DNA from 4 places in the Glutamicibacter mishrai genome. Region 1 is predicted to be linked to each of the others. Evidence: riboswitches for the same ligand, from Rfam matches in the RefSeq annotation. Region 1 holds a riboswitch; each other region holds the start of a gene.
The links. A riboswitch is a leader RNA that binds a small molecule or an ion and turns the genes downstream of it on or off. The one in region 1 is predicted to bind S-adenosylmethionine.
Positions count from the first base shown of each region.

Region 2: another riboswitch for S-adenosylmethionine. It lies ahead of D3791_RS07430 (substrate-binding domain-containing protein); the one in region 1 lies ahead of D3791_RS06455 (hypothetical protein).
Region 3: another riboswitch for S-adenosylmethionine. It lies ahead of D3791_RS09720 (acyl-CoA dehydrogenase family protein); the one in region 1 lies ahead of D3791_RS06455 (hypothetical protein).
Region 4: another riboswitch for S-adenosylmethionine. It lies ahead of D3791_RS09660 (O-acetylhomoserine aminocarboxypropyltransferase/cysteine synthase family protein); the one in region 1 lies ahead of D3791_RS06455 (hypothetical protein).

Region 1 is NZ_CP032549.1:1,362,220-1,369,563, reverse strand. It holds gene D3791_RS06500 (CBS domain-containing protein) at 1-411, opposite strand, end outside; gene D3791_RS06495 (hypothetical protein) at 611-820, shown strand; gene D3791_RS06490 (hypothetical protein) at 861-1,067, shown strand; gene D3791_RS06485 (cysteine hydrolase family protein) at 1,071-1,676, shown strand; gene D3791_RS06480 (hypothetical protein) at 1,667-2,005, shown strand; gene D3791_RS06475 (DUF421 domain-containing protein) at 2,085-2,540, opposite strand; gene D3791_RS06470 (hypothetical protein) at 2,540-3,076, opposite strand; gene D3791_RS06465 (4a-hydroxytetrahydrobiopterin dehydratase) at 3,259-3,909, shown strand; gene D3791_RS06460 (MFS transporter) at 4,072-4,863, shown strand; SAM riboswitch class IV at 4,942-5,054, shown strand; gene D3791_RS06455 (hypothetical protein) at 5,109-5,690, shown strand; gene D3791_RS06450 (ABC transporter ATP-binding protein) at 5,948-7,344, shown strand, end outside.
Region 2 is NZ_CP032549.1:1,564,809-1,572,152, reverse strand. It holds gene D3791_RS07440 (GntP family permease) at 231-1,592, shown strand; gene D3791_RS07435 (SdpI family protein) at 1,675-2,037, opposite strand; SAM riboswitch class I at 2,306-2,396, shown strand; gene D3791_RS07430 (substrate-binding domain-containing protein) at 2,465-3,505, shown strand; gene D3791_RS07425 (sugar ABC transporter ATP-binding protein) at 3,489-5,027, shown strand; gene D3791_RS07420 (ABC transporter permease) at 5,024-6,025, shown strand; gene D3791_RS07415 (ABC transporter permease) at 6,022-7,125, shown strand; gene D3791_RS07410 (LLM class flavin-dependent oxidoreductase) at 7,125-7,344, shown strand, end outside.
Region 3 is NZ_CP032549.1:2,052,041-2,059,384, reverse strand. It holds gene ggt (gamma-glutamyltransferase) at 1-237, shown strand, start outside; gene D3791_RS09725 (LLM class flavin-dependent oxidoreductase) at 323-1,723, opposite strand; gene D3791_RS09720 (acyl-CoA dehydrogenase family protein) at 1,775-3,115, opposite strand; SAM riboswitch class I at 3,132-3,223, opposite strand; SAM riboswitch class I at 3,491-3,596, shown strand; gene D3791_RS09715 (hypothetical protein) at 3,602-3,763, shown strand; partial or broken gene D3791_RS09710 (ABC transporter permease) at 3,777-3,917, shown strand; gene acs (acetate--CoA ligase) at 3,978-5,939, shown strand; gene D3791_RS09700 (BCCT family transporter) at 6,009-7,344, opposite strand, start outside.
Region 4 is NZ_CP032549.1:2,040,142-2,047,485, reverse strand. It holds gene D3791_RS09685 (MFS transporter) at 1-774, opposite strand, end outside; gene D3791_RS09680 (shikimate dehydrogenase family protein) at 955-1,791, shown strand; gene D3791_RS09675 (methylated-DNA--[protein]-cysteine S-methyltransferase) at 1,800-2,429, opposite strand; gene D3791_RS09670 (RNA polymerase sigma factor) at 2,426-2,923, opposite strand; gene D3791_RS09665 (histidine phosphatase family protein) at 3,019-3,564, opposite strand; SAM riboswitch class I at 3,691-3,785, shown strand; gene D3791_RS09660 (O-acetylhomoserine aminocarboxypropyltransferase/cysteine synthase family protein) at 3,905-5,278, shown strand; gene D3791_RS09655 (CoA-binding protein) at 5,278-5,772, shown strand; gene D3791_RS09650 (helix-turn-helix domain-containing protein) at 5,856-6,161, opposite strand; gene D3791_RS09645 (DeoR/GlpR family DNA-binding transcription regulator) at 6,763-7,344, shown strand, end outside.

The DNA.
Region 1 (7,344 bases):
TTGGGAAATCCCTTCGACCAGGCTTCCGGTGCTCTGCTCGTCGTAGTAGCGGGCAATGTCCGCCTGGGCGAGCATTCCCACCAGCGTATGCCCGTCGATGACTGGAAGCCTGCGCACCTGGTGCTCCTGCATGGTGCGGATGGCTTCCTCGATGGAATCGTCGGCGCCAATGGTCACCGGCTTGCCCTGGGCATAGTCGGCGACCTTGGTGCTGGAGATGACCACGCCGTCGGCTACGGCGTTGATGACGATATCGCGGTCGGTGATGGTGCCGGCCAGCCGGTCATCCTTGCCGCAGATGGGCAGCATGCCGACCTGCAGGTCCTTCATCAGCTGGGCTGCGACCTGGACCGAGTCCTGTTCCTTGACGCATTTGGCTGGCGAGGTCATTAGTTCCTTGGCTGCAACCATGATCGTGCTCCTTTCGCGTTTTCCTGCGGGGACGCTTCCCACGCTCCAGCACCGCAAGCAGGCCATCAACCATTGCCAGCGTCCTTGCAGGCTCGCCCGGGGCGAAGCTGGCAACAGCCGATTAACCATGTACGCGGGGCACGCTTCACTGGTATTCGGTTAGAGGACCGTATCGGATCAATCCGGAAGGACAAGAACCATGGGACTCATCGACAAGGCCAAGGAAGCCATTGCCCACGCCGCAGATCGGCTGAAGGACCCGGACCAGGATCTGGTCGAGAAGACCTGGCCGCTGGGCCAGCCGGATGACGAGCACGTTCCCGCCCCGGCCCACGAGCCTGAGGGCATCGACCCGGATCTGGATGATTCGACCGAAGACCAGTACCGCGAGGATGACGAGGAACGCTAGCCGCAAAGGGGAACACTCAGCAGAAGACAGGAGAGAACCAATGCAGACCTGCGATTTGTGCGGAAACGGCCAGGACCCGCTGTTCATGCTCAGCAGGGATGGGCGTTCAGGCCAATACGACAGTTTCGAATGCGCCATCCAGGACATGGCCGAGCGGTGCGCACACTGCAATTGCGCCATCCTGGGCCATCCGGTGCGCCAGCAACAGGACGTGTTCTGCTGCCAGCACTGCGCGGCGCACAGCTGAGCCATGGGTGCTACGGATTCCACGAGCGACTTCAGGCACCCGGCCCTGCTGCTCATCGATCTGCAGCGCGGCTTCTTCGCAGACCCCGGGCTGACCGCATGGAGGCAGCAGATCACTGCCAACTGCAATCGGCTGGCCGCGGCGGCGGCACGGGCCGGGGTGCCGGTGTTCAGCGTGCGCACCGTGCACAAGGAAGACAGGTCCACCTGGACGCTGAAGATGCTCGAGGATGGCCAGGGCTACCTCTTCGAAGGCACGGCGAAAGCCGGGTACCTGGAGGAGCTGGAGCTGGCCGGGGCCATCGAGGTGGTCAAGCGCCGGGACAGCGCCTTCTGGAACACGGAGCTGACGACGCTGCTGCTGCAACGCCGCGCCAGTTCCCTGGTGCTGGCCGGGGTCGCCACCGATACCTGCATCCGGGCTACGGCATCTGACGCGTTTGCCGCGAATCTCCCGGTTGCGGTCGCCACCGATGCCTGTGCGTCCCCGGACCCGCAGGCAGGGCAGAACGCACTGGAATACATGAGTACCCAGCATCGGCAGAAGCTGATGGACACCGAAGAAATCATTTACCTATGGACAAGGCAAGAGGAGCGCAAATGTCACTGAACAATGAAGAATTCGAGAATGTGCGCAAGGACCAGGACATCGACGAGCCGCTGGATGGCCGCGACAGCCAACCGGCCGAAGGCTCCTCGGATGCGCCTGCGCAGCTGGATGCGGATGACCCGTTGCGCGGGGCAGAGCGCATCCTGGCCGAAAGCGACGATGACCCGCTGTTGCTGAATCCCGAAACCACGCTGGTCGAACCGCTGGACGGGGAACGCGCTGTCGATGACACGCAGCTCGATGGCCTCGAAGAGTTCGAGGACCCCGGGCTGGACGCGGAGCGCAGCGCCAACCTGCCCGATCAGCGCGAGACCCCGGAAGAGCAGTAGCGGACCGAGCGCACAAAGCGAGCGGTGCCAACCTATCTGGTTGGCACCGCCCGCTTTCCCGCATTTCCGGCAACTGCGCTCAGGATCGGGACTGGGCTTCCTGGGTGAAGAAGGAAATCTTGCCGCTGGCTTCCAATATGGCCAGCCGGATGCTGCTGTAGTTCTCGATGCCTGCTTGGCGGGCCAGCATGCTCAACTCATCCAGGCCAATGCGCTCAGCATGCAGCGCCTTGCGGTCAAGCACCCCGTCGCGCACCAGCACAATGGGCCTGCCCTGCATCAGCTTGCCCAGCTTGGGCCATCGCATATTTGCATAGTTCAGGATCGCTGCGAGCACGATCATGGTGAAGGCCGCCAGCAAGCTGCCGACCAGCGAACGGTCTTCCATGGTGATGCCTTGCTGCACCAAATCGCCCAGCACCACGAAGAGCACCAGCTCGAATGAACTGAGCTCGCCGAGTGTGGACCGTCCCGCGGCGCGGGTGGCCAGCCATAGGATGATGAACGCGACGGCAGCGCGGATGACGATATCCATCAGGGGATCCTCCAGGTTCTGATCTCTAGTTCCGTTGTATTGCCCTTCACCTCGATGCCCAGCACCCCGCCGGTGCTCGGGGACCACTGATCCGAGGCGCGGCCGGTGAGCGTGGCGACCATTTGCCTGGACCCGGGCACCGGGGCCACCTCGAATTGGATGGTGCCACCTGCGCCGCTTGCTACGGACTCGGGTTCGGGAAAGGCCGAGAAGTCCTCGAAGAGCATCAGGTAGTCCTCGTTCAGCTCCAGGGTGATGGTCTCGGGCAACGGCTCGGCAGCGGTGATTTCAATCCTCAGCTCGATTTCATTTCCGGCTCTGATCACGGTGGGGAGCTGCACTTCGGCCGTGAAGCCGTCGCCGTCGTTCACCACGGTCTTCTCCTGGGCGAACAGGCCGAGCAAGGCAGCCACGACGATGACCGCAACCGCCAGGAGCGCGGCACGGCGCAGCCGCCGGCGCTTGCGATTGCTATGCGCAGATTTGATGTCATCCAACGTCGAATCATTGATCTCGGCTTGGAAGATGTTCAGCATGGAATTCAGGCCTCCTTGCGCTTTGCCATCGAGGCTAGGCCGTCCCGCCCGCGTACGGGCAGGTAGCGCATCAGTTCACAGGAGACATCCAGATCTGGCACTGATGGAAACCTGTGCCTTCAGGAAATCTCCTTGAGGTGAAGCGGCACCGGTGCCATCGTGTTTTCAAGGAGGAGATACGCATGGGCAGCAACGACATTCTCAGTGACCAGCAGATCAGCGACTATCTGGAGGACCTGCCGCATTGGCGGGAAATCCCCGGCGGCATAGCCGCCGTTTTCCAGACCAAAACAGCGGCATCCGCCATCGAGCTCTTCAGCGATATCGCCGGAGCCGCCGAAATGGACAACCACCACCCGGACGTGGACTGGCGCTACAACCGCGTCTTCGTCACCACTACTTCCCATGACGCCGGAGGGCGGGTGACCACCCGGGATATCGCCCTGGCACGCAGGATCTCCGAACAGGCCCGGGCACTTGGCGCCACTTCCCGCCCGGGATTGATCCGCACGGTGGAAATCGGCATCGATACAGCCGACCGGCAGCAGGTCGCCGCGCAGTGGGCCGCCGGCCTGGGATACAAGCAGCAAGAAGACGGCAGCCTGGCCGACCCGAACCACCGGTTGCCTGCCATCTGGTTCCAGAAAACAGAAGACCCCAACCCGAACCGGCTGCACCTGGATGTGTGGGTCCCTTTCTCCGAAAGCCAGCCGGTGCTCGAAGCGCTGGGCAGCGAAAGCACCGAGCTCGATAGCCAGTACGCCCCCAGCTTCACCGTGGCGACGGATCGGCAGGGCAACAGGTTCTGCATCTGCACCGAGCAGGACCGCTAGCGGCGCCGGCGCTCGCCGAAGTTGCTGAATATTGCATTCAACCGGTTGCTGGACTGCCTGTCCAGCCGGGGGATAGATTGAAATCACCGAAGCCAGCTGAGCCATGTCGGCTAACCGCAGCTAAGCGCGAAGCAAGGGAACCCAGTAGACGGAACCGCGCTCGTGGAGATCTTCGTGGTCACCGGGCTGCTGTTCTTGCAGATCGAGGTGCGCAGCCGCAATCCGTTCGTGAACCTGAAGGTGTTCTCCGTCGGCACCTTCACCGGCGCCAAGCTGTCCAACTTCCTGCTCAATGGCGCCGCTGGCACGCTGATTGTCTCGCGGGGCCTGGTCCAGGTGGCGGCCGGGATGTCCTCGCTGCAGCCCGGCCTGCTGACTCTGGGCTATCTGGTGGCCATCCGTGCCACCACCCGCGTGGGGGAGAAGCTGCTGCAGCGCTTCGGGCCGAAGAAGCCGCTGCTCTGGGGGTCGATGATCACCGGTCTGCGCATCCTGATGTGCACGATGACCTTCCTGTATATCGACCAGTGCATCGTGCTCTCGGTTATCGGCTTTACGTTGTTCGGCATCGGTCTGGGTTTCCATGCCACGCCGTCCACCGACGCGGCGTTGTCCAATGTCTCCGACGGCGAGGTGGGCTCCGCGTCCGGCATCCACAAGGTGGCTTCGTCGCTGGGCAACGCCATCGGCGCGGCCATCTCCGCGGCCATCTCCGCGGCCCTGTACGTGGCTGGACGGGCCATGGATCCGGCAATGATCCAGTCCTGGGGCCTGTTCATTGGCCGCCAGGACAATGTGGCGTCGCGCTTCGGCGGCGCCATCGGCCTGCTGTTCAACGTGCTGATGGTGGTCATCGCCATCGCGTCGATCATCGTCACCGTGCCGCCGGAAAAGAAGAAGGACAGCGGGAAGTCCCAGCACGACGAGGTGGCACCTCCGCCAATCAGAGACTGATCGAATCGCTTGTCTTGGGCCGGTGCTGCGCACCGGCCCAAGACAAGCTGTCGGTGGTGCCCAGTACTATTGAAGCAAGCTCACAGAATCGCGGCGCTAAGTACCTGGCTGGCCGGGTGGCAACCCTCCTCATCGAGCGGGGTGCCCCAGGGGAAGATCCGGTCCGGGAAGCCATCCCGGGCAAGTCGATCGGCTGTGCTGATCCTTCGGGATGCCGCGCCGCCTGGAACGAAGGCGAGGATGCCGTGGGCGCCATTCATGAATACACGACAGGGAATCCGCAGGGAACCGACAGCGAGCGGAAGTGGCACAGCGTGCTGCTGGACGATCCTTTCCATGCAGGATCGCGCACCCTCCAATCAGGAGGATTCCTGGCCTTCGAAGCCGAGAAGCAACGTGGTGGACTACCGGGGTTGAACCTGCCCCATGTCCACGAATATGTGGCCCGCTGGATTGCCTCCGGGTTCACCCCGGAACTGCATTGGGCAGCCAGCGCGGGGCTTAAAGCCGCGCTGGGGCATGCCCGCGAGCTCTGCAGAAATTTTGAGGGCCTAGATCGCCTGGAGCAACGGCTGGAACTGCTCGGGATCAAAGCCAAGAATCCGCAGCCGGGCCAGAGATGTCTGCGGGTGACCGGCAGGACCCGGACACTGGCCGAAGCAACATGGAAGAACGGGCGCGGCCTGAGCACATCGTGCAGCTGGTGCCCGAGGCCTGGACCGGCTTCCCGCGGCTGCTGTGCTTCGAACGCCCGTCCGTGGCCTTGTCCGAGTACATCCGAGGGAACTACGCCTGCGAGGTTTCCGGTAGCGTTCAGGCGTAAATGAGCGTAGATTTCCGGCGGATGAAAGTCCGCCGGAAATCTCGGCTCTTTGCGCTATTTCCATAACCTATGATTAACGCCACCATCCCCGGAATTCTGCCGTTAATCGAGCGTTAATCACTGGTTGGCAAATATCAATCGGAAGGATGATACTAAGTGTCCAAGCGGAGCGCTAGACTGGCATTCGCTCTTCAATCACCGCGCCCTTAATCCGAAGTGGCCTGGTGCCGGAGAGCCTGATGCCAGCGAGGATTTTTCCACATGCTTCTCAAGCTCATCTTGAAACACTCCAAGCCTTATACAGGCTGGATCATTGCCGTTATCATTTTGCAGTTGGCCACCACCATGGCCACTCTTTATCTCCCCAGCCTCAACGCCAAAATCATTGACGTCGGCGTGGTGAACGCGGACGTCGATTACATTTGGCGCACCGGCGGACTGATGCTCATTGTCGCTCTGGTCCAGGTGGCCACCGCCGTGGCCGCCGTGTACTTCGGAGCCAAAACCGCCATGAGCGTGGGCCGTGACATCCGCCAGTCGGTCTTTGAAAAGGTCTCCACCTTCTCGGCCCAAGACGTGAACAAATTCGGCGCCGCCACCTTGATCACCCGTGGCACCAACGACGTACAGCAAATCCAGATGCTGACCCTGATGGCGTTGAACTTCATGATCAATGCCCCCATCATGTCCATTGGTGGCGTGGTCATGGCCATCCGCGAAGATCCCGGACTGTCGTGGCTGGTCTGGGTCTCCGTGCCAATGGTCCTGATTGTTGTTGGCCTGCTGGTCATCAAGTTGATGCCGCTGTTCCGCGACATGCAGACCCGCATCGATGGAATCAACGGAGTGCTGCGCGAGCAGATCACCGGTATTCGCGTGGTCCGCGCCTTCGTTCGCGAAAACCACGAAACCGAACGCTACGACGATGCCAACCAGAAGCTCACCGATCTGGGCGTGAAGGTCGGCAACCTCTTTGTCCTGATGTTCCCGGCGATCACCATGATCTTGCACCTGTCCACCGCGGCAGTGCTCTGGTTCGGTGGCCACCGCGTGGATAACGGCCAGGTTGAGGTTGGCGCGCTGACCGCCTTCTTGCAGTACCTGTTGCAGATCCTGATGGCCGTCATGATGGGTACCTTCATGGCCATGATGATCCCTCGCGCCATGGTTTCGGCCGACCGCATCTCCGAGGTCCTTGATAGCGAACCGTCCATGCAGGATGCCGCCGACCGCGAGGTCCAGCTGCCAGCACCCGGCACCGTCGAATTCAAGAACGTGACCTTCGGATATCCCGGAGCCGAGGCGCCGGTGCTCTCCGATATCTCCTTCACCGCCAAGCCAGGGCAGACCACCGCCATCATCGGTTCCACCGGTGCCGGCAAGACCACCCTGTTGAACCTGATTCCGCGACTCTACGACGCGACGGAAGGCGAAATCCTCATCGGTGGCCTGCCGCTGAGGGAACTGGGCCGCGAGACGATCTCGCAGAACATTTCTTCCGTGCCGCAGCGTCCGTACCTGTTCTCCGGGACCATCGCCAGCAACCTGCGTTTTGGTGCTCAAGAGGCCGAGGAAGAAGATTTGTGGGAAGCCCTACGTATTGCGCAGGCCGACGGATTTGTCGCCGAGCGTGAGGGGCAGCTTGAGTCGAAGATTTC
Region 2 (7,344 bases), 200 kb from region 1:
GTACCAACCTGCAAATTGGTAGAGCTGCTGCTTGTTGCCTTCGAGGGCGCAGCCTTAGTCTCCACGCACACATTTCACGTATTGCGCCCTAGGAATTCTGGGCGCATGCCCATAGGTTATCTTTTGCCGCTTTCCTAGTATTGGCTCATTGCAAACTCTCCGAACCACCAAAGCTTGAGCCGTTTTGCCGGAGAGTACACCGCAGACCGTGGCAAAGGAGCCAACCAACCGTGTACGAGCTAATTGTTCTGTTGATCCTCGTGATCGCCATTGTGCTGGTGACAGCGCGCTGGAAAATCAGCCCCTTCCTCGCGCTGATCGGCGCCGCCATACTTGCCGCATTCGCCTACAAGATCCCCTTGGCCGAAGTGGCCAGCACCGTCACCACGGCGTTCGGCAACACCATGGGCAATATCGGCCTGGTGATCCTTTTCGGGACGATGATCGGCATCATCCTGGAACGTTCGGGCGCCGCCATTTCGATGGCCGACGCGCTGATCAAGGTGCTGGGCACCAGATTCCCGAATCTGACGTTGACGATCATCGGCTACATCGTCTCCATTCCGGTCTTCTGCGACTCGGGCTACGTGGTGCTCAACTCGCTGCGCAAGGCCATCACGCTGCGCACCGGGGTATCGGCGCTGGCGACCTCGGTGGCGCTGATGACCGGCCTGTACGCCACCCACACCATGGTTCCTCCGACTCCCGGGCCGCTGGCCGCCGCCGAGAGCATCGGCATCGCCGATAACCTCGGGCTGATCATCGCCGTGGGCCTGCCGGTCGCTGCCATCTCCGCGCTGGCCGGCCTGGCCTACGCCAGCAGGTTCAACAAGTCCCAGTGGACGCCGATGGCTTCGGACGACGAGAACGATCTGGCCGACCTGGACTACGAGCAGCTGCGTGCAAGCTTCGGCAAATTGCCGCATCCGGTCTTGGCGTTCCTGCCGATCCTGGTGCCGCTGGTTTTGATCTGTGCCGCGTCCATCGCCAAATTGCCATCACAGCCTCTGGGCGAGGGCACGCTGGTTGAGGTCCTGTCGTTCATCGGCACCCCGGTGATCGCACTGATCTTCGGCCTGCTCTCGGCCACGCCGCTGCTGAGCGGGGACAAGAAGCTCTCCGACTTCAATGACCAGATGAACGAGGCAGTGCGTACCGCCGCACCGATCCTGCTGATCACCGGCGCTGGGGCGGCCTTCGGCGCCGTGCTGGCCTCCTCCAAGCTGACCGAATTCCTCTCAGGTTCCTTGAGCGGCCTGGGCCTGGGGCTGGCCGTGCCATTCTTGATTGCCGCCGCGTTGAAGTCGGCGCAGGGCTCGTCCACGGTGTCGATGGTGACCACCTCCGCGCTGGTTGCTCCGATGCTTGGATCGCTGGGGCTGGATTCCGAGCTGGGAATGGTGCTGAGCGTGTTGGCGGTCGGCGCCGGTGCGATGGTTGTTTCGCATGCGAACGACTCATACTTCTGGGTGGTCTCGCAGCTCAGCCGGATTCCGGTGATCACCGCGTACAAGACCCTCAGTGTTGCCACGGCGATCCAGGGTACTGCGGCGTTTGCCACCGTCTGGATCCTCGGGGCGGTCCTGCTCTAGGGGGCCTGTCGGGCAATTCTTATCAGCGCCGCGCCATCAACGAACGCTTCATTGATGGCGCGGTGTTCTCTTTAACTGGCGTTCAAGCGGAGAGCTCTTTGGCGACCTTGTTCCCCTTGGAAGCGGCAACCAGCATCATGGTGACGCCTAGGGCAAAGCCGATAGCGGTTACGGTAAAAGCTACGGTGAAATTCTGCATGAAACAGAAGATTGCCGAGGCGATCAAAAACAGCCAGCCAGTTATGCCAAAGATCTGAAGGATTGGCGCAGCTTCACGGTGCGCTGCCAGCCAGGCTTCATCGCTGGCCAGGGTGTGACGGGTCTTCACGCCAACGCTGTTGTTGCGCGGTATGCGCCCTTGGGCTCCCATGCGAGCCAGTATGCCCGCGGTGAGTGTGAGTACTAGCAACCCGAACATCAGGCTCAATGTGCTGGTTAGGTCCACGCGCGTGTCCTATCGATTAGTGTCTTTAGATTCAGTCTATATGATTTTGATATTTTTCTAGACCCAAGCCATACGGGACTTATCCGGTTCAAACAACAGGAACACTGCGAACCAGAGAACGTAATATGCGGACATATGACGCGCTTTTCAAGCGTCCAATGGGCTTCAAGCCGTCGAAAACCCCGGATTTGTGAAGAGATCTGACGCAGTGTTCCCTCCCATGACGCTGTAATAGCCACCTTGGCGGATCGATGTTTGACTCGAATGACACCCATCCAGAGCGGCTGAGAGACCTGGCTCCGCGACGCCGCAGCAAGTCTGCATCCTGCAGATAGTGCTAAAGCCAGGTTCGATGGAGCTCCCGGGTCGAGAAGCAAGGACTTCTGTTCGGGATCCCTCGGTTCTATCTGTCTAAGAGAGGGACGGCATGACTCGCACTCGCCCGAACATCCTGAAGCTTATGGTTGTTGCCCTGGCGGCAACCACGCTGCTCGCGGGTTGCTCGTTGAAGGAACCCCGCCCGGAAGTCGCTCCGGTCGCGGCGCAAAGCAGCAACCCGCAAGCCGAGCAGAAGCTCGAGAACGTTCCTACGCTTGAAGGCAAAAAGGTCGGCATCGCGGCCAAGGATATCCTGCACGACTACTCGCGTGTGGTCTACCAGCAGATCCAGGAACGCATCAAGGAACTCGGCGGCGAGGTCGTCGCTACCCAGGCCGAAGCCAAGGATGAGAAGCACGTTTCCGACGTGGAAAACCTGATTACCCAGTCGCCGGACGCCATCGTGGTGATCCTGGGTGATGCGCAGACGCTCACACCTGCCCTGGCCAAGGTGGACGCCACCGGGATCCCGCTGTTCACCATCGACTTCCAGAGCGAATACTCGAAGAACAACGTCACCAGCGACAACTGGAATGTCGGCACCACGCTGGCCCGCACCATGGCAGAAGACCTGCACGGCAAGGGCAAGATCCTGGTCTTCAATGGCTTCCCCGGCGTGACGCCGTGCCGAATTCGCTACAACAGCCTGAACCTGGTGCTCGAAGACTACCCGAATATCGAGAAGATCACCCCTGAACTCCAGGACAAGTACGAGGGCACCATCGAGGATGCCAAGAACCAGATCCAGGATCAGCTGCGCAGGCTGCCCGAGGGCGAAGTCGACGCGATCTGGTCGTGCTGGGACATGCCGCTGATCGGAGCGGCGCAGGCCATCGACCCCACCGATAATGACATCAAGCTCTATGGCGTCGACGCGGAACCCGGAGCCTTGGATCTGATCGCGGACCCGCAGAGCTCCTACCAGTTCACTGTCGCCCAGCCCACCAAGCAGATTGCGGCTACCTCGGCCACCAACATCGCCCTGTTCCTCGATGGGCAAACCGACAAGGTTCCGAGCACCAGCTATGCTGAGCCGATTTTTGTCGACAAGGACAACGTGAATCAGGTGCGCAATGACAACGGCATCTAATGCATTGCTGAGCATGGCCGGGATCAACAAATCCTTCGGAGCCGTGAAGGTGCTCGACGATGTCCACCTGCAGCTCCGGGCCGGCGAAGTCCTGGGCTTAGTCGGCGAAAACGGTGCCGGCAAGTCCACGCTGATCAAGATCCTCACCGGCCTGTACACCCTGGATACCGGCCAGATCGAACTGGCTGGCAACGCGGTGCAGATCCGCCGCCCCGCGGACGCGGAAGCTCTAGGCATCGAGGTAATCCACCAGGACCGCCATCTGGCCGGACGCCTGACCGTAGCCGAGCAGCTGTATCTGGGCACGAGCAAGAGCCGCGGGCTCTGGCGCCATGAGCGCACCGTGCAAGAGTCGGCCCGAGCCGACATCCTGCGCACCACCGGCCAAGAGCTGGATGCCTCGGCCTTCGTTGACGAGCTGAGCGTTGCCCAGCAGCAGCTGATCCAGATAGCCCGCGCCGTGCTGGCAGAGCCCAAGGTGCTGATCCTCGATGAGCCGACCGCGCCGCTGGCCAATGATGAGGTTGAACAGCTCTTCGATACGATCCGGCATCTGCGTGATCGCTCAGTGGGCATCATCTTCATCTCCCACTATCTGCAGGAACTGCAGCAGATTACCGACCGGATTACCGTGCTGCGCAATGGCAAGAATGCCGGCGACGCCAGTTTTGCCGCCGGTGACAGCATCGAGGATGTCATTGGCCTGATGCTGGGAAACCAGGTCAACGAGTTCTCGCATCAGAAGCGCGAGGCACCCGCACAGCAGGGGGAGCCTGCCCTTGAGCTCTCGAACCTGTCGGTCGCCGGGAAGCTGAGCGACATCAATCTTTCGGTGGCGCCCGGGGAAATCGTGGCTGTGACCGGCCTGGTGGGATCGGGGATCGAGGTGCTCGCCGATGCGGTGACCGGGAACCAACCACACGCCGGAACCGCGCTATTGCATGGCCACCCGGTGAAATCCGCCGCGGACTTCGCCGCCCGCGCCGGCGCCTACGTCCCCTCGAACCGGCATCAGGATGGCATCTTCCTGCGCAATACCGTGCGCGAGAATATCGCTGCCGCGAGCCTGCGCAAACTCGGCCGCCGGCTGGGACTGCTCGACGCGCGCAAGGAGCGCGCGGCAGCCAGCGAACTGGTGCAGCGCCTGGACATCCGCCCGGCTGATCCCGAAGCCGTGGCTTCGGGCCTCTCCGGCGGCAACCAGCAGAAAGCCGTCCTGGCCCGCTGGCTGGCCAAGGGATCCGATGTGCTGGTGCTGGACCAGCCCACCTCGGGTGTGGACGTGGGAAGCCGTGCGCATATCTACGCGCAGATCAACCAGCTGGTCGACGACGGCGCGGCCGCATTGATGGTCAGCGTTGATCTGGAAGAAGTAGCGGGGCTGGCCGATCGAGTGCTGGTCCTCTATCGGGGCCGGATCATCGCCGAGCTGTCCTCCGCCGAAGTGACCACCGAACGAATCTTGCAATTGGCCTCCAGCGGCCAAGGAACCGGAACACCACGAGAAGAGGTGAACGCATGAGCACCGCCATTGCCACCGTCAACGACGCACCGGCGCGCAGCGCACGCGGCAAGAAGCCGAGCCTGGCCGCCTGGATCGGCTATGCCGGCATCACCGCGGTACTGCTGCTCTTCGTTTTCGGCTCGCCATTTTTCCTGACGGCATCGAATATCGCCACCATCTTGACCCAGGCTTCGGTCTTCGGCATTGCCGGGGTGGGCCTCGCGATCGTGATCATCGCTGGCGGCGATGATGTCCTGAACGGCGGCATCGACCTGTCCACCGGCGCGGTGGCAGGACTCTCCGGCACCGTGACCGCGCTGGCTGCCGCCACCGGCACTCCGGGGTTGCTTGCGGTGCTCTACGGAGTGCTGGTGGCTACCGCGATCGGCGTGATCAACGGGATCTCGGTGACCCTGGGCCTGCGCCCGCTGCTGGCAACCTTGGCCACCATGGGCGTGGCCGCTTCGCTGGAACTGGTCTTCAGTCAGAACCTGAAGATCGCCGTGTCCGGCGGCTTCTTCGAGGCTGCCCGGGGCAGTGTTTTCCTCGGGATCCCGCTGGCGGCCTGGCTGCTGATCATCATCGGGGCCGCCGGCTGGTGGGTTTATGGCAAGACCAGCTGGGGTGTGAATTCCTATGCTGTCGGCCAGAACCCTACCGCCGCCCAGGTGGCCGGGCTGGATCCCCGCAAATACCGGCTGGCCAGCTATGTGCTCAGTTCGGCCTTGGCGGGCCTGGCTGGGACGCTCTTGGTGGCAAGGCTCTCGGCTGCGGTTCCCGGCATCGGAACGCAGATCCTGCTGGACATCATCCTGGTGGCCTATATGTCCATGATCTTCTCCCGCCGGCGACTGGTCAGCGTTGTCGGCACCGTACTGGCCGCAGTGTTCGTCGCCGCCCTGGATAACGGGCTGACCCTGCTCGGCGTTGCCAGCCAGTGGGTGGGCGCAGCCAAGGGCCTGCTGATCTTGCTGGTTCTGGCCAGCGTGACCCTGCGCGGAAGGAAGAACCGATGAGTACCGCTCAAACTCTTGCCGCGCCCTCGGCGCCGACCCCTGAATCCCCAACCACCGGAAGCGCCAAAAAGCGCGGCTCCTTCCAGGCATCGCGGTTGGTGGCTCCTGGAACCCTGGCCCTGATCCTCATGGTGTTCTCGGTGCTCAGCCCGGTGTTCTTCACGGCGGGAAACCTCGTGGGAATCCTGGGGCAGGTAGCGCTCCTGGCGTTGGTTGCCATTGGCCTGACCCTGGTGGTGCGGGCCGGCGGCATTGACCTGTCGATTGGCGTGGCCCTCGACTTGGGTGCCTTGGCCAGCGCCTGGCTGATCCACGACGGGTATCGTGCGTGGGTGGCTGTGGCCGGTGGATTGCTTTTCGCCCTGGTCGTGGGGCTGGTGAATGCGCTGTTGATCGTGGTTCTGCGGATCCCTGCCTTTCTGGCCACCTTGAGTGTCTGGTTTGTCGGCACCAGCGTGCAGCAGCTGCTGACCAGCGGCGGCGCGCCGATCTACCTTTCAGCGCCACTGGTGCCCGATGGTTTTGCCGTGATCGGGCGCGGCTACTTCCTGGACATCGATGCCGCCATCATCAACGCGGTATCCATTGCCGTGGTAGTGGCTCTGCTTCTTGGCATCACCCGTTATGGGCGCAAGCTGACCATGGCCGGCGAACAGCCCAGCGCGGCGAAGATCTCGGGCCTGCGGATCAATACGCTGATTGCCAGCGCGTACCTGCTGTGCGCGGTCATCGCCGGATTCGCCGGAGTGGTGCTGGCCGCACGCTCCAACGGCTATGTTCCGGGCAGCGGCCAGGCCTACCTGATGGATGCCATCGGAGCGGTCTTCATCGGGGCAACCATCAGCCGCTACGGACGGGTGTCCGTGGGCGGAACGCTGATCGGCGTGGTGATCTTCGGCCTGCTGGATAACGGGCTGAACCTGATCGGCCTGTCCTTCTTCTGGCAGGACCTGGCTCGCGGCCTGGTGCTGCTGGCGATCCTGCTCGCCGCCGTGGTGCTCGGGCAGTCCAAGGGCCAATCGGCAACCGGCATTTTCGCGCTACTGCGCACGGCAAAGCGCCAAGCACTGACCACCACCGCAAAGGGAAGAAGCAACTAATGAGCAAGCGCATCCACCTGAACGCCTTTGACATGACCTGCGTCAGCCATCAAAGCCCGGGGCTCTGGCGGCATCCGCAGAATAGGGCCGATGAGTACAACACCCTTGAATACTGGGTTGATCTGGCCAAGACCCTGGAGCGCGGTGGATTCGACGCTTTGTTCCTCGCCGATGTGCTGGGCATCTATGACGTGTACCAGAACTCCAGCGGGCCAGCGC
Region 3 (7,344 bases), 690 kb from region 1:
GCCTCGCAGCGCAATACCGCAGCGGTGACCGCGGAGCCGGAATTCATCACCCAGTACGGCTCAGCATTGGAAGCTTTCGGCCATAAGCTCACCCCGGCCGGGGATTCCTTCACCCCGCAGGCAGAGATCGGCGCGGTGGAAGCCGTGGAGATCAATGCCGATGGAACGCTGACCGCAGCGGCCGAACCGGTACGCCGCGGCGGAGGCTCCGCCATGGTGGTGGCTCCCGCCAAGTAAGCCCTCAAGACAACGCCGGCTCCGTCCACCCATGAGGGTGGACGGAGCCGGCGCTGGTTTAAGGTCGAGGATTCTTGCCCGCTGATCAGCCCTGGGCGGCCAGCCGGTTGGAAATCTTGAACTGCGCTGCGCGGTGGGTGTCCTTCACGCGGTCGCCGGCTCCGAAGAGCTTGTTGCGCAGCGAGCCTTCAGCGTACTCGGCCTTGTACGCGCCACGGGCCTGCAGCTCGGGAACAACGTACTCGACGACGTCTTCGAAGGTCGCCGGGGTGACAGCGTAGGCCAGGTTGAAGCCGTCCACGTCGGTGTAGTCCACCCAGTCGATGAGCTTCTCGGCCACCTCGGCGCCGGAGCCGACGGTGATCGGGCCGAAGCCGCCCACCCCCACCCACTCGGCCAGCTGGCGGATGGTCCATGGGTTGCCGTCATCGCCGCTGGCCTTCTGGAAGGTTTCCACGGTGGACTGGATGGCGTTGGACTTCAGGTTGGCGCCCAATGGCTCATCCGGGTTCAGCTCCGACAGGTCAACGCCCATCCAACCGGAGATCAGCACCTGGGCGCCTTCAACGTCGGCGTAGGACTTGTAGTCCTCGTACTTGGCCTGGGCCTTCTCGGACGTCTCATCGGTGATGATGGTCTGCATCGCGAAGATCTTCACATCGTAGCGGTCGCGGCCGGCGGCCTCGGCGGCGTCGCGGATCTTGGTGACGGTGGCCTTGAGGATTTCGCGGGTCGGGCTGGTCACGAAGACCGCCTCGGCGTTTTCCGATGCGAACTTGATGCCGCGCGAGGAGGCGCCGGCCTGGTAGATCACCGGGGTGCGCTGGGTGGAAGGCTCGGTGATGGCAATGCCCGGCACCTTGAAGTACTTGCCTTCGTGCTCGATGTTGTGCACCTTGGCCGGATCGGTGTAGATCCCGGTTTCCTTGTTGTTCTGCACGGCGTCGTCTTCCCACGAGCCTTCGAGCAGCTTGTAGACCACTTCGAGGTATTCATCGGCGTGGTTGTAGCGCTCGTCGTGCTCCATCTGGTCTTCCTGGCCCATATTGCGGGCGGCCGATGGCAGGTAGCCGGTCACGACGTTCCAGCCCACGCGGCCGTTGGTCAGGTGATCCAGGGTGGCCAGTCGGCGGGCGAAAGCGTAAGGGTGCTCGTAGGCGGTGCCGGCGGTGACGCCGAAGCCGAGGTTCTCGGTGACGGCGGCCATGGCGGAGACCAGCATCATCGGGTCGTTCACCGGTGCCTGGGCGCCGGAACGCAGCGGGGATTCGTTGGTGCCGTTGAAGACATCGTAGGTGCCCAGCACGTCGGCGATGAACAGGCCATCGAACTTGCCCTTTTCCAGCACCTTGGCCAGGTGGGTCCAGTAGCCGATGGTGTTGTAGGTCGAAGCCTTGTCATCCGGGTGGCGCCAGAGGCCTGGCGACTGGTGCACCACGCAGTTCATGTCGAATGCGTTGAAAAGGATTTCGCGCTGCTGGCTCATTGTTGTTCCCCTTGCCATGGTTGGGTAGTGGTGAAGTCTGTTGGTCGGCGTTCAGGCGCCGTAGCCTCGATGGTTGCTGTCTTCGCCGGTGACTGAGAGCCGTTGCGGCTGGACAGCATTGATTTCGTAGTCCCCCACGATGCGGGCCTTGTAGATGGCCGGGTTGTGGGTGGCGATGGTGCGGGCGTTGCGCCAGTGCCGGTCCAGGTTGCACACGACGCTGGTGGATGATGCCCCCAGCCCGTCGAAGAGCTTGCTGGTAGCGCCGATCACCAGTGGCTGGACGATGGTTTGCGCGCGGTTCGCCGCGAGCTCGCACACTGCGTAGCGTTCCTCGTCGTTCAGCCCCAGATCAACCAGCGCAGCTTCTACTTCAAGGACCGCTCCGATCACCACCGAGTCGGCGGCGAAGGATTCAGCGGAGACCTCGCCGACCAGTTGCAGCACCTGTGGTTCGCGGTGCACCGGCACGCCGGTGCCGGTGGTGAAGATGCGGGTCCGGTTCTGCACCGAGATGCGCAGGTCATTCAGGGCGGCCCGGGCGATGCCTGCCTGGACGGCCATGAGCACCAGCTGGAAGATCGCGGCCTCGGAGTCGTTGGATTGCTGGGGCATGAACGAGTCCACCGGCACCTGATGGAATTCGGTGGTGCCGGTTCCGGTCAGGCCCTGGCCGAACCCGTCCCAGTCGTCGAGGATCTTCACACCGCTGTGCTGGGTGGAGACCACGGCGATCTGGCGTCCGGGCAAGTCCGGGTGGGCTACGGCCACGGTGGTCCAGTCGGCGAAGATGGTGCCGGTGCAGTAGTACTTCTCGCCGTTGACCAGCCACCGGCCATCCACCTGGCTGGTCTTGGTGTTCAGAGTGCCCAGGGCGTTGCCGCCTCGTTCGGTGTAGGCGTTGCCGACAATCTGTCCGGCGGCGATGCGGGCAATCCACTTGCTGCGCAGTTCCTGGTCATCAAGGACCAGGACGTTCTCCACGAAGGCGATATGGGCGCGCCATAGCTGGCCGACATGAGAATCAGCTTCGGAAAGCTCGATGAGCAGGCGGAATACGTCGACCAGGCGGGCGCCGTATCCGCCATCGGCTACCGGGATGCGCAGCGCGCCGAAACGCTCGCGGTTGAGCAGGCCCACCTGTTCGAAGGGCAGGACCCGGTTGCGGTCGCGGTCCTTGGCGGTGGCTGCGATCTGAGCGAAGACCGGACGGAAGATTTCGGCCAAGCGGTCGTATTGCTCATCTGCGCCGGGGCCGGGCGTGACTTTCAGCAGCTGCCGGGTGGGCAGCTGCTCTTCGAATTCATCGAGTCCCAAGGCGCTGGCCTGTGAAGGGTCGCTGAGCTGGTTGAAGTCCATGCCGGGGGTGTTTGGCGACTCGCCAAATGACATCAGAAGTCCTCAATTCTTTCCATCGGTCCTGGCGGTAGCACCGTCCCGCGATTCGGGTGGTTGCTGCGGCGTCGTCGAGCCAGATCTCTTAGCCGCTCTGGATGGGTTGTCATTCATTTGTAGCCGTAACAAACCGGTGCTTCCAAGCCACGAAGTCACATTTCGTCCCCGCGGCGTACCGGTTTGACAGGCAGGTTGCACAGTCAATGGCGCTTCACGCCGAAGATGACTTGATCAACAACGCCCATCATCGATCAAACAGGCATTCAATGAAATAAGTAACGAAATATCCCGCGCATGTGACGGAGTTATCGAAGATTTTTCATGTTACGCAAGATTTGCATTCAATTCCTTCGAAACCCTGTAATGGACGTGTAACCATCCCGAGCGGCCGAGAGATCTGGCTCAGTGACGCCGCAGCAACCACCTATGGATGAGACCACTTTCCATAGGCCGGTGCTACCGCCAGGACCGATGGAGATGATCATGGCACTGAGCTTTGCACAGCCTCAGGCGCACGACCCGGCCCACCCCTCGACCGCACTGGGTGTCGACTTCAGCGAGGTATCACGCACCTTCACCACCAAGAAGGAAAGCCGCAAACGACTGCGAATGTCGCAAGACAATTCATGTTTCGCCCTGATATGACGCATGCAAGAACGCAGCAGAATTGCTCGGCGCATCCAGGGGCCTAGGCTTCTTGCTCACCGACTCGCAGAACAACGGCAGGCTTGACGGGCTGATCATGACCATCATCTTGCTCTCCATCGCCGAACGCTGGGCCATCAAACGCTGGACCTGATTCCAGCGCATCGCTAGAACCACCATTTTTTCATCAATACTGTTCAAGGAATTTTCTGTCATGACCATCGAATCGGCATCAACCTCAACTCTTGCCTCGGAGGAAGCACGCCAAGCATTCTGGGATGAAGCGGCACGCCTCCTTGATTGGGACACCAATTGGCACACCACCAGCCAGATCGTCCCGGCTGATCCAGCCGCCAAGCGCGGCCCGCAGATCTCCTGGTATCTGGGCGGCAAGCTCAACGCCGCGGTGAACTGCGCCGACCGCCACGTAGCCGCCGGGCGCGGTGAGAAAGTGGCGCTGTACTTCGAGGGTGAGCCCGGAGACCGGGTAGCCGTCACCTACAAGAACCTGCAAGAACGCGTCAGCCAGGCGGCCAACGCGCTGGAATCCCTGGGCGTGGTCAAGGGCGACCGCGTGGTCATCTACCTCCCGGTGCTCATTGAAACCATCGTCATCACCCTGGCCTGCGCCCGCATCGGCGCCATCCACTCGCTGGTCTTCGGCGGCTTCTCCGCCGAGGCCCTGAAGTTCCGCGTAGAAGACACCAAGGCCAAGGTGCTGGTGACCACCGATGGCCAGTTCCGCCGCGGCACCTCGGTGCCAGTGAAGGACAACGCCGATGAAGCGGTCTCCGGCGAGAACGAAATCGAAAAGGTCCTGGTCATTCGCCGCACCGGCGATGAGATCCCGTGGACCGAAGGCCGCGACGTGTGGTGGCACGATGTTGTCGACACCCAGTCCACCGAACATGAGGCTCAGTTCTTCGACTCGGAAACTCCGCTGTTCATCATGTACACCTCCGGCACCACCGGACAGCCCAAGGGCCTGGTGCACACCACCGGCGGATACCTGACCCAGGCCGCCGCCAGCTACAACATGCTCTTCGCCAACCCGGATCCTTCCCAGCGCGATCAAGACGTGCACTGGTGCACCGCGGACCTTGCCTGGGTTACCGCCCACACCTACGAGATCTACGGTCCGCTGGCCAACGGCGTCACCCAGGTGATTTATGAAGGCGTCCCCAACGCCCCGCATCCAGGACGCCACTTTGAAGTCATCGAACGCTACAAGGTCACCAGCTACTACACCGCGCCCACCCTGGTTCGCTCGTTGATGGGCTGGTTCCCGGACGGCATCCCCGCACAGTACGACCTGTCCTCCATCAACACCGGCGGCACCGTGGGCGAAGCAGTGAACCCGGAAGCGTGGAAGTGGTTCCGCGAACAGCTGGGGCGCGATACCCCGGCCGGCCTGCCCATGGTGGATACCTGGTGGCAGTCCGAGTCCGGCGCGACCATCCTCTCCCCGCTGCCGACCGACGACTACTTCAAGCCGGGCTGCGCTGCCCGCGCTTTGCCGGGAGTCTCGGTGGACATTGTTGATGGCCAGGGCCAGCGCGTTGCGCCGAATACCCAGGGCAATATCGTCATCACCCAGACCGGTCCGTCGATGGCGCGTACCGTATGGGGCAACCCGGAACGCTACTACACCAGCTACTGGGAACAGTATGTCCAGCAGGGCTGGTTCCTCGCCGGTGACGGCGCGCGCTTTGACCAGGATGGAGATATCTTCATCCTGGGCCGCACCGATGACGTGATCAACATTTCCGGCCACCGGCTGTCCACCATTGAAATCGAGTCCGCGCTGGTCACCAACCCGGGTGTTGTCGAGGCCGGTGTGTGCCCGACTCCGGATGCCAAGACTGGCCACGCGGCGACCGCTTTTGTGGTGCCTTTGGATAAGTCGCTGATTGCCGAGAATCCTGATGAGCAGCTCGCTGCCCGCCAGGCGAAGTTCATCGCTGAGCTGCGCTCCACGGTCACCACGCAGATTGGCCCGATCGCCAAGCCGCGCGATGTGGTGCTCGTTCCTGATGTACCCAAGACGCGCTCAGGCAAGATCATGCGCCGGTTGCTCACCCAGCTGTTCGAGGGGACCACACTCGGCGATACCACCAGCTTGCAGAATGAACCGTGCATTCCCGAGATCAACGCGATCTGCCGGGCACGCGGCTAGGCTCACCGGCCCGCCCCGCTTAAATAGTTGAAGCCACGTCCCGCGGGACGTGGCTTCAACTATTTGTTGCTAGGAATCCTTGGACTGGGTGGAGTCCGAGGGATCTTTCGCATCAGCTTCGGTGACGAAGATCTGGGCAGATCCCGAGTCACCGGCTTCGGGCTTATCGGCCGGTTTGATGATTGGAATCTCGGTGGTCATCAAGCTGAACTGGCTGCCTTCATGCCGGTCCACACCCTGGGTCACCGATTGCTCCAGCACGGTGCGGGCGACCTTGCCGCGCAGGATCAGCGGATCCCGGCTCAGGTCCTTCCACAGCGCTACGCACAGCAAGAGCATGACGATCACGAACGGCAAGGCCGAAACGATCGTGATGTTCTTCAGGCCATTGAGCGCTTCGGCCGGATGATCGCCGCCAGCCAGCAGCATGACTGCCGCGACAGCGCCGGTGGCAACACCCCAGAAGAGCACGGACTTCTTGGTTGGCTCTTCCGCGCCCCGCTCGCTCAGGGCACCCATCACGATGGAGGCCGAGTCGGCGCCGGTGACGAAGAAGATCGCGATCAGCAAGACCGTGACCACCATCAGAACCGTGGCGATCCAGCCGGAGACCGGCAGCTTGTCGAGCAGGCCGAAGAGGATCAGGTCGAAGTTGATGTCCGGAGCCCCGTCCGCCATCTTGGTCAGCATGTCGCCGGTGTTTCCAGCACGCTCAGCGCGCTCCTGCAGGCCAATGGCGCCGCCGCCGAAGATCGAGAACCAGATCAGGGTGACAGCAGAAGGAACCAGCAGCACGCCGGTGACGAACTGGCGGATGGTGCGGCCGCGCGAAATACGCGCGATGAACAGGCCTACGAATGGGCTCCATGAGATCCACCAGGCCCAGTAGAAGACGGTCCACGAAGACAGCCAGCTGGACATGGTGCTATCGCCGGAGGCCGCGGTGCGCGAGGCCATCTCAGGCAAGTCGCCGATGAAGGAGCCCACGGCGTTAGGGATGACGTTCAGGATGAACAGGGTCGGTCCGCCGATGAAGACGATCAGCGCCAAGACCACTGCCAGAACCATGTTGATATTCGACAGCCACTGGATGCCGCGCTCGATGCCGGAGACGGCTGAGGCGACAAACAGTGCGGTCAGAATCGCGATGATGACTACCAGGACACCGGAGCCGACCTTTTCCATGATTCCTGCGGACTGGATGCCGCCGCCAATCTGCAGCGCTCCGAGTCCCAAGGAACAAGCGGAGCCGAAGAGCGTGGCGATAATAGCCAGGACGTTAATGGTGCGGCCACCCCAGCCGTGGACGATGCGCTCTCCGAAAATCGAGGAGAACATCGCTGAGAACAGCTGCGGGCGTCCCAGTCGGAAGCTGCCGTAGGCCATGCCCAAACCGACGATGGCG
Region 4 (7,344 bases), 680 kb from region 1:
CATCAGCGCCACCTGGACGAACTGCGCTGGGTGGGTGGTGATCATCTTGGTGAACGGCAGCTTGACCGTAGCGTCCGCTTCCTGCTTTTCCTCGAAGACCTCGGGCTCCTCCAATGAGCGGCGCACAAGGTAGGCGGCAACGAGAACCAAAAGCGAGAGCCAGAATGGGATCCTCCAGCCCCAGGCCAACCGCGCCGATTCTTCCATCGCGGCCACCGGAAGAAAAGCAAGCGACGCGAGGACGATACCGAAGGAAATGCCGCTCATGGAGAAGCTGGCGAAGAAGCCGCGGCGCCCTTCGGGCGCTTCCTCGGTGGACAGCGCCGAAGCGCCGGCTGTTTCCGCTCCTGCGGACAAGCCCTGCATCAGGCGCAAGATCACCAGAAGGGCCGGTGCCCAGTAGCCGGCTGTCGAGAAGTCCGGCAGCACGCCGATGAGGAAGGTTGCCGAGCCCATCAGCACCAGGGTCATCACCAGCGCCGCCTTGCGTCCCAGCCTGTCGCCGAGATGCCCGAAGAAGATCGCTCCGAATGGACGGGCGATGTAGGCGACGCCGAAGGTGGCAAACGAGGCCAGCAGCGCAATGGTCGCATCCCCGGCCGGGAAGAAGATCTTGGAGAAGATCAAGGAAGCCGCGGTCGCGTAGATGAAGAAGTCATAGTATTCCAGCGCGCCGCCGAGGAATCCCGCGAGCGCCGCTTTCTTGGCTCGCTTGAGCTTGCGCTGTTGCTCCTCATCGAGGTTCGGGCTCGTATGGGTGGTGGTCTTGCTCATGGGGTGTCCTTCCACAGCAGCGGGGATGATTCACGTCCTGCACTTATGCCAGTTGTACGCAATGCGCACATCTGTGCGATATGCGACAATGAATAAAGTACAGCAAAGGTGAGGCGTGTCACAAGATGTTAAACGGCCTGCGTCATCAACACTGAACCAGTTCGTCTCGGAAGGACAACAATGAGTTACGAGGACAACGCAACACAACTATTCATCATCGGATCCCACGCCTCCCACACCATGTCACCCGACCTCTGGAATCCAGTATTCAAAGAGCTTGGCAACAAGTGGGAGTATCTGACTTGGGACGTACCTGCGCAAAGCGGAATGCAGGAAGTGCATGACGGATTGCTCGCCGCGGACGTCATTGGCGCCAACGTGACCATGCCCCACAAGCAGTGGGCCGCGGCCATCGCGGACGAACGCTCCAAACAGGTCAGCCTCAGCGGCGCAGCAAACCTGTTGATTCGGCAGGACGATCAGCTCCACGGCTACAACACTGATCTGATTGCCGTAGAAAACAGGCTTGCCGCGAAATCCCATGATCACGTTTTGCTGCTCGGCGCAGGTGGCGCCGCTCGGGCCGCGCTGGTTGCGCTCAAGGGGCGCATCGGCACCGTCACCATCACGGACCGAAACCAGGATGTCGCAGCAGAGCTGTTGTCCCTGGCCAATGGCATGGGAATCCGGGGCAGGACCGTGGATTTCTCGCACGTTGCCGAAGCAGCCACGCAAGCCTCGCTGATCATCAATGCCACACCCATCGGCAAGTATCCAGAAGACCCAGCGCCTTGGGGCAAAACCCGGCTCACGCCTGGAACCTTTGTCTATGACTTCGTGTACGGCAAGCACGTCACGGGAACAATCCAGTCGGCCATAGACCAGGGCCTGGAATATTCCGACGGCTGGGAGCACCTGCTGCTTCAAGCCGAAGCGATGATTCCGCTGCTGGGCTTGGGAGAACAGACCGCTGCCCAGCTGCAGCTCTCCCTGAAGCGCATCCGCGAAAACAACTGAGCCGGGCTCTAGAACAGCGTGCCCGGCGCACCACCGAAGTCCGGATTTTCCAGCTTCAGCAATTCTGTTTTCGCTTCCAGTCCGCCCAGGTATCCGCCTAATGACCCATCAGTGCGCAGCACCCGGTGGCACGGCAGGACGATGGGGATCGGATTGGTCGCGCAGGCTGACCCGACGGCGCGTACGGCCTTCGGGTTGCCGATGCGCTCGGCCATTTGCGAGTAGCTCCAGGTATGCCCGTAGCCGATCTCGCCCAGCTCCAGCTGAACCTGGCGGCGGAAGGCAGTGGAGAGCTTGAGGTCCAAGGGCACGTCGAAATTGTGCCGGGTTCCGGCAAAGTACTCGTCCAGCTGCCTGGCCACGGCATCCAGGCGCGAAGGATCCTTGAGGATTCGCGGGCTGAGTTTTTGAGCGAGCAGTTCAAGGATCTTGTCGTGGTCTTCGGTTTCGAAGGCCACCCGCACCAGGCCAGCCGTGGTGCTGGCCAAAAGCAGCGAGCCTACCGGGCTATCAACGATGCGGTAGGAAACGTCGAGCAGTTCCTCGGCCTGCGCCTTGGCCCGAAGTTCATTGCCCAGTTTTTCCAAAAGCGCGGTTTCTTCTCCGGTTGCGGTTGGGTTGATTCTTGAGTCAGTCATGACTGCTCCTGCCACAGTGTGTCGTCGCCGAGTATCCGGCGAAGGTTCTTGATCCCGTCGCTGCCTGCACGCCGAGCCGCGGCCTCAGTCCCGGAAACCAGATGGGCTATATGCGCATAGCTCAACCCGCCGAGATACCTGTACCCGACTACCAGCCGTTGTTTCTGGGGCAATTGGGCAACCTCTTGCCAGAGCTGGAGGTTCTCCAGCTCCAGCCCAAGATCCGGTTGGCCGTCAGCGTGGTCCCATTGCTGGTGATCGTCAAGGATCTCCGGCTTGTTCCTGCGCAGTTCATCGATGGCCTTGTTGCGCGCGATACGCACCAGCCAGGCGAGGACATTGGCATCATCCGCCAGCTGCGGATAGGCCTTGAGCGCGGAAAGGAAGGTCTCGGACCAGGCGTCCTGGGCGCGGTGCTCATCAAGCAAGGCACGGCAAACCCGTAATACGTTCAGCCCATAATCCTGGACTATCCGCTCAAAGGGTACTTGCATGGCTCTCCTGAAGTTTGGCGCCTTGACGGGCTTTCACCATGTAAACGCAGTGCGCTGCAAAAGTGTGAGGTTCCGGAGAAGAAAACTTCCAGGTCCTAGCAGCTGACCAAATCGAGTTCTTCAGCCAGCTCGTTGAGGCGTTGGATATTGATCTGGATGATCTCGCCGTTTTCCACGCCTCGTGGCAGCTTGGTTCCAGCCAGTGCATCGCGGATGGCGCGCATGGTTGCGCCATGGCTCACCACGGCCACCTTCTTGCCGGCATGTTCCACCGACAGGTCAATCAAAGCGGGAATCGCCCGGCGCAGGATATCGTCGATGGGTTCGAGCTGGGACTGCAACGACACTGATTCCTCGTCGGAGACCTCGGCCATGATCCGGCCTTCCAACGGCCCGAATCCGCGTTCGATGAGATCCGGGACCGGCTGGCCGGTTTCTGCGTTTAATTCCTCGGCAATCAATGCGGCGGTTTCCTGGGCCCGGCCCAGAGGGGAAGCGAGGATCAAGGAGAAGCCCTGGCCTACCAATTCGCGGCCGACACCGCGGGCTTGTCCGCGTCCGGTGTCATTCAGTGGAATGTCGGTACGCCCTTGAAGGCGGCCAGCCAGATTCCAATCGGTCAGTCCGTGTCTGATCAACACCAGCGCAGTATCCATGAGTCCAGCGTACCGGCGAGCATGGATATCGAAGAATCTCCGATATTACGTCCAATACGCAACGTTACGACTCATAGTTAGGTCACGAACGGTCATGTTGCGAAGATTATTACACCATCCCGAGCGGCTGAGAGATCTGGTTCGATGAAGCCGCAGCAACCTGCCACATCCGGTGGTTACGGTGCTACCGCCAGAAACGATGCAGCCGCTTTTCCTGTTTAAGCAAAAACAGGAAGCGACATTGATTCCGGGATTCCTGCCTCGATCGCGCCACCGCCTAGCGGTGAATCGCGAAAACCCAATCGACAAGGAGTCGTAAGCCATCATGGCAGATCATCAGTTTGGATTCCGCACCCGCGCATTGCACGCCGGTGGCACCCCCGATGCCGAGCACGGCGCCCGCGCAGTGCCCATCTATCAGAGCACCTCATTCGTCTTCAAAGATGCCGATGACGCAGCCAACCTCTTCGCATTGCAGAAGTACGGCAACATCTACTCGCGCATCGGCAACCCGACCGTCGCTGCTTTCGAGGAGCGCATGGCTTCCCTGGAAGGCGGCATCGGCGCAGTAGCCACCGGCTCGGGCATGGCCGCCGAGTTCGTCACCTTCGCCGCCCTTGCCCAGGCCGGGGACCACATCGTGGCCTCCTCCAAGCTCTACGGCGGAACCATCACTCAGCTGGACGTCTCACTGCGCCGCTTCGGCATCAACACCACCTTCATCGACTCCAATGATCCAGCCGACTTCGAGGCCGCCATCCAGGAGAACACCAAGGCCGTCTACACCGAAGTGGTAGCCAACCCTTCGGGCGATATCGCCGACCTCAAGGGCCTGGCCGAGGTGGCGCACCGCCACCTGATTCCGCTGGTCGTCGACTCCACGCTCACTCCCCCATATATCTTGCGGCCGATCGAGCACGGTGCCGATATCGTGATCCACTCGGCAACCAAGTTCATCGGCGGCCACGGCACGACCCTTGGCGGCGTAGTGGTGGAATCCGGCAAGTTCAACTGGGGCAACGGCAAGTTCCCCGCCATGACCGAACCGGTAGCCAGCTACGGCAATGTCTCCTGGTGGGCCAACTTCGGCGAGTACGGCTTCCTGACCAAGCTGCGCAGCGAACAACTGCGCGACTTCGGCCCGGCGTTGCCAGCCCAGTCGGCGTTCCAGCTGCTGCAGGGCCTGGAGACCCTGCCTCAGCGCATGGACAACCATTTGGCCAATGCCAAGCAGGTTGCCGCATGGCTCGAAGCAGACCCGCGCGTCACCTACGTGAACTACGCGGGCCTGGAATCGCACCCGCAGCATGCGCACGCGAAGGAACTGCTGCCGATGGGAGTCGGCTCGGTCTTCAGCTTCGGCGTGAAGGGCGGGCGCGAAGCCGGCTCCAAGTTCATCGAAGCCTTGCAGCTGGCCAGCCACCTGGCCAATATCGGTGATGCCCGCACCTTGGTGCTGCACCCAGCGTCCACCACACACCAGCAGCTGAGCGCTGACCAGCTGGTTGCCGCCGGCGTTCCAGAAGACCTGATCCGCCTGTCGGTGGGTCTGGAAGATGTCGAGGACATCCTTTGGGATCTGGATCAGGCACTAACCGCTTCGCAGGAAGCCGTTGCTGGTTCTGCCGAAGAATTCGCGGCACCAACCTATGACGGTGCAGCTTGCGCCATTCCTGCCGCACCGAAGGGAGCTAACTAATGAGCACCACCGAACGCACCTGGGAAGGTCCGGGCGCAGCCGAGCGTCTGGGCATCCTGCGCGACACCAAGACCATTGCCATCGTGGGCGCATCGAACAAGCCCTCGCGTGCCAGCTACTTCGTCGCGACCTACCTGCTGTCTTCGTCCAAGTACAAGGTGTACTTCATCAACCCGGTACTGGATGAGATCTTGGGCCAGCCGGTCTACAAGTCTCTGGCAGATCTGCCAGAGACCCCGGACCTGGTGGAGGTCTTCCGCAAGCACGATGACCTGCCCTCGGTTTTGGACGAGGCCTTGGCTGTGGGCGCGAAGACCCTGTGGCTCCAGCTAGGTTCATGGCATGAAGACGTGGCACGCCGAGCGGAAGCAGCCGGCCTGAACGTCGTGATGGATCGTTGCGTCAAGATCGAGCACGCCCGTTTCCACGGCGGACTGCGCCTGGCCGGTTTTAATACGGGCGTGATTTCTTCCAAGCGCCAGGTGCTCGCCTAACCAGTCCTGATGATCTAATGCCGGCGCCGGGCAACTTATTTGGTTGCCCGGCACCGGCATTAGCTGTCTTTTACAGTCCAGCTCTAGGCGATCCGATAAGTTTCATCGCCGAATTTCGCTTCCACGAGCAACGTCCCACCGAGCGCTTCAACGTACCTGCGCAAAGTATCAACTTGTGCCCGCTCAACCGCGCCGTGCTCGATGTTGGAGACTCGTTTCTGGCTGACGTCCAGGACCTTAGCCATCGCGGTCTGCGTGAGTTCTGATTTTTCACGCAACTCCCTGGGACGATAGGCGCGGATTTCGGCGCGCAATTGATTCTCAAATATTGATGCGAGCTGTTCGTTCACAGGCCTTTGCGCCAGTAGCTCTTCGAGATTCTTAGTCATTGCGTCCGCCTTTCTGTAGCTGTTCTAAATGAGCTTCGTACAAATAATCCGCGACAGGAATGTTTTCTCGGTACCAGTTCTCCCAGTGTCCGCGCTTATCACCAGCCACCAATAAGTTGGCGTGCCCTGCGGGCTCATCTGCGAATTAGATGCGAATCCTTCTGGGACCCGGGAGCCTCAGCGCAGAATCACGTGAGCCTACGACTGTTCATCAAACGACATGAGCCAGCCTTCGATGATCTCGACATCAATCTCCCACATATCAAGATTTTGCTACCCATACGTTCTAGAACTCAAGAGGTATACGTGGTCACTTGAAAGAAGCTCAGATTAGTCGGCAAGAGTGAACCCGCGGCATCGGATCCCGAATGCCAGGACCTGCACAAACCGCGGACCCAGACTTGATTGATCAAAGTTTCCAGGCCGATTTTTGCGGCCCACAGGCATCTCATACGGCAAAATGCCAACTATAACCACTTTCAAATGTCCGGTTCGTTAAATTTCCCTCACATTTCACTTGACGTTCCCACGCATTCGGGCATAAAGTCATGGAAACACAGATTCATGTGGTGCAGGTCATGAGGAATCCCGGAGGCAGAAAATGTTCGCCGAAGAACGACACCGGCTGATCGTCGAGCAGCTCGAATCGGACGGAAAAGTTTCCGTCGCGCAACTCGCCGAACGCTTTGAAATCACCCGGGAAACGGTCCGCCGCGACCTCGCCCAACTCGAATCAGAGAACTTCTTGCGCCGCGTCCACGGCGGAGCGGTCACCACCACCGAGGCCAGCACCCGCGAGGAAAGCCACCTGGTGCGCACCGCAATCCACGCCGACGCGAAATCCCGCATCGCCCAGCGCGCCCTGAGCCTGCTGCCGGTCTCGGATGCCTCGGTCATCATCGATGCCGGCACCACCACCGAATTCCTCGCAGAACGCATGCTGCGCACCAACGCCAACGCCGGTTTGGTCGTCATCACCCACGCACTGCCCATCGCCTCGGTTCTGGTGCAGAGCCAGTCAGGCATCCTAGAGCTCATCGGCGGACGCGTGCGCGGACTGACCGGCGCGACCTCCGGAGCGCAGACCGTCGAGGAATACTCGCGGCACCGCGCGGACATCGCCTTCATCGGCACCAACGGCCTGCACGCAGGCTTCGGATTGAGCACCCCCGATCCGCTGGAA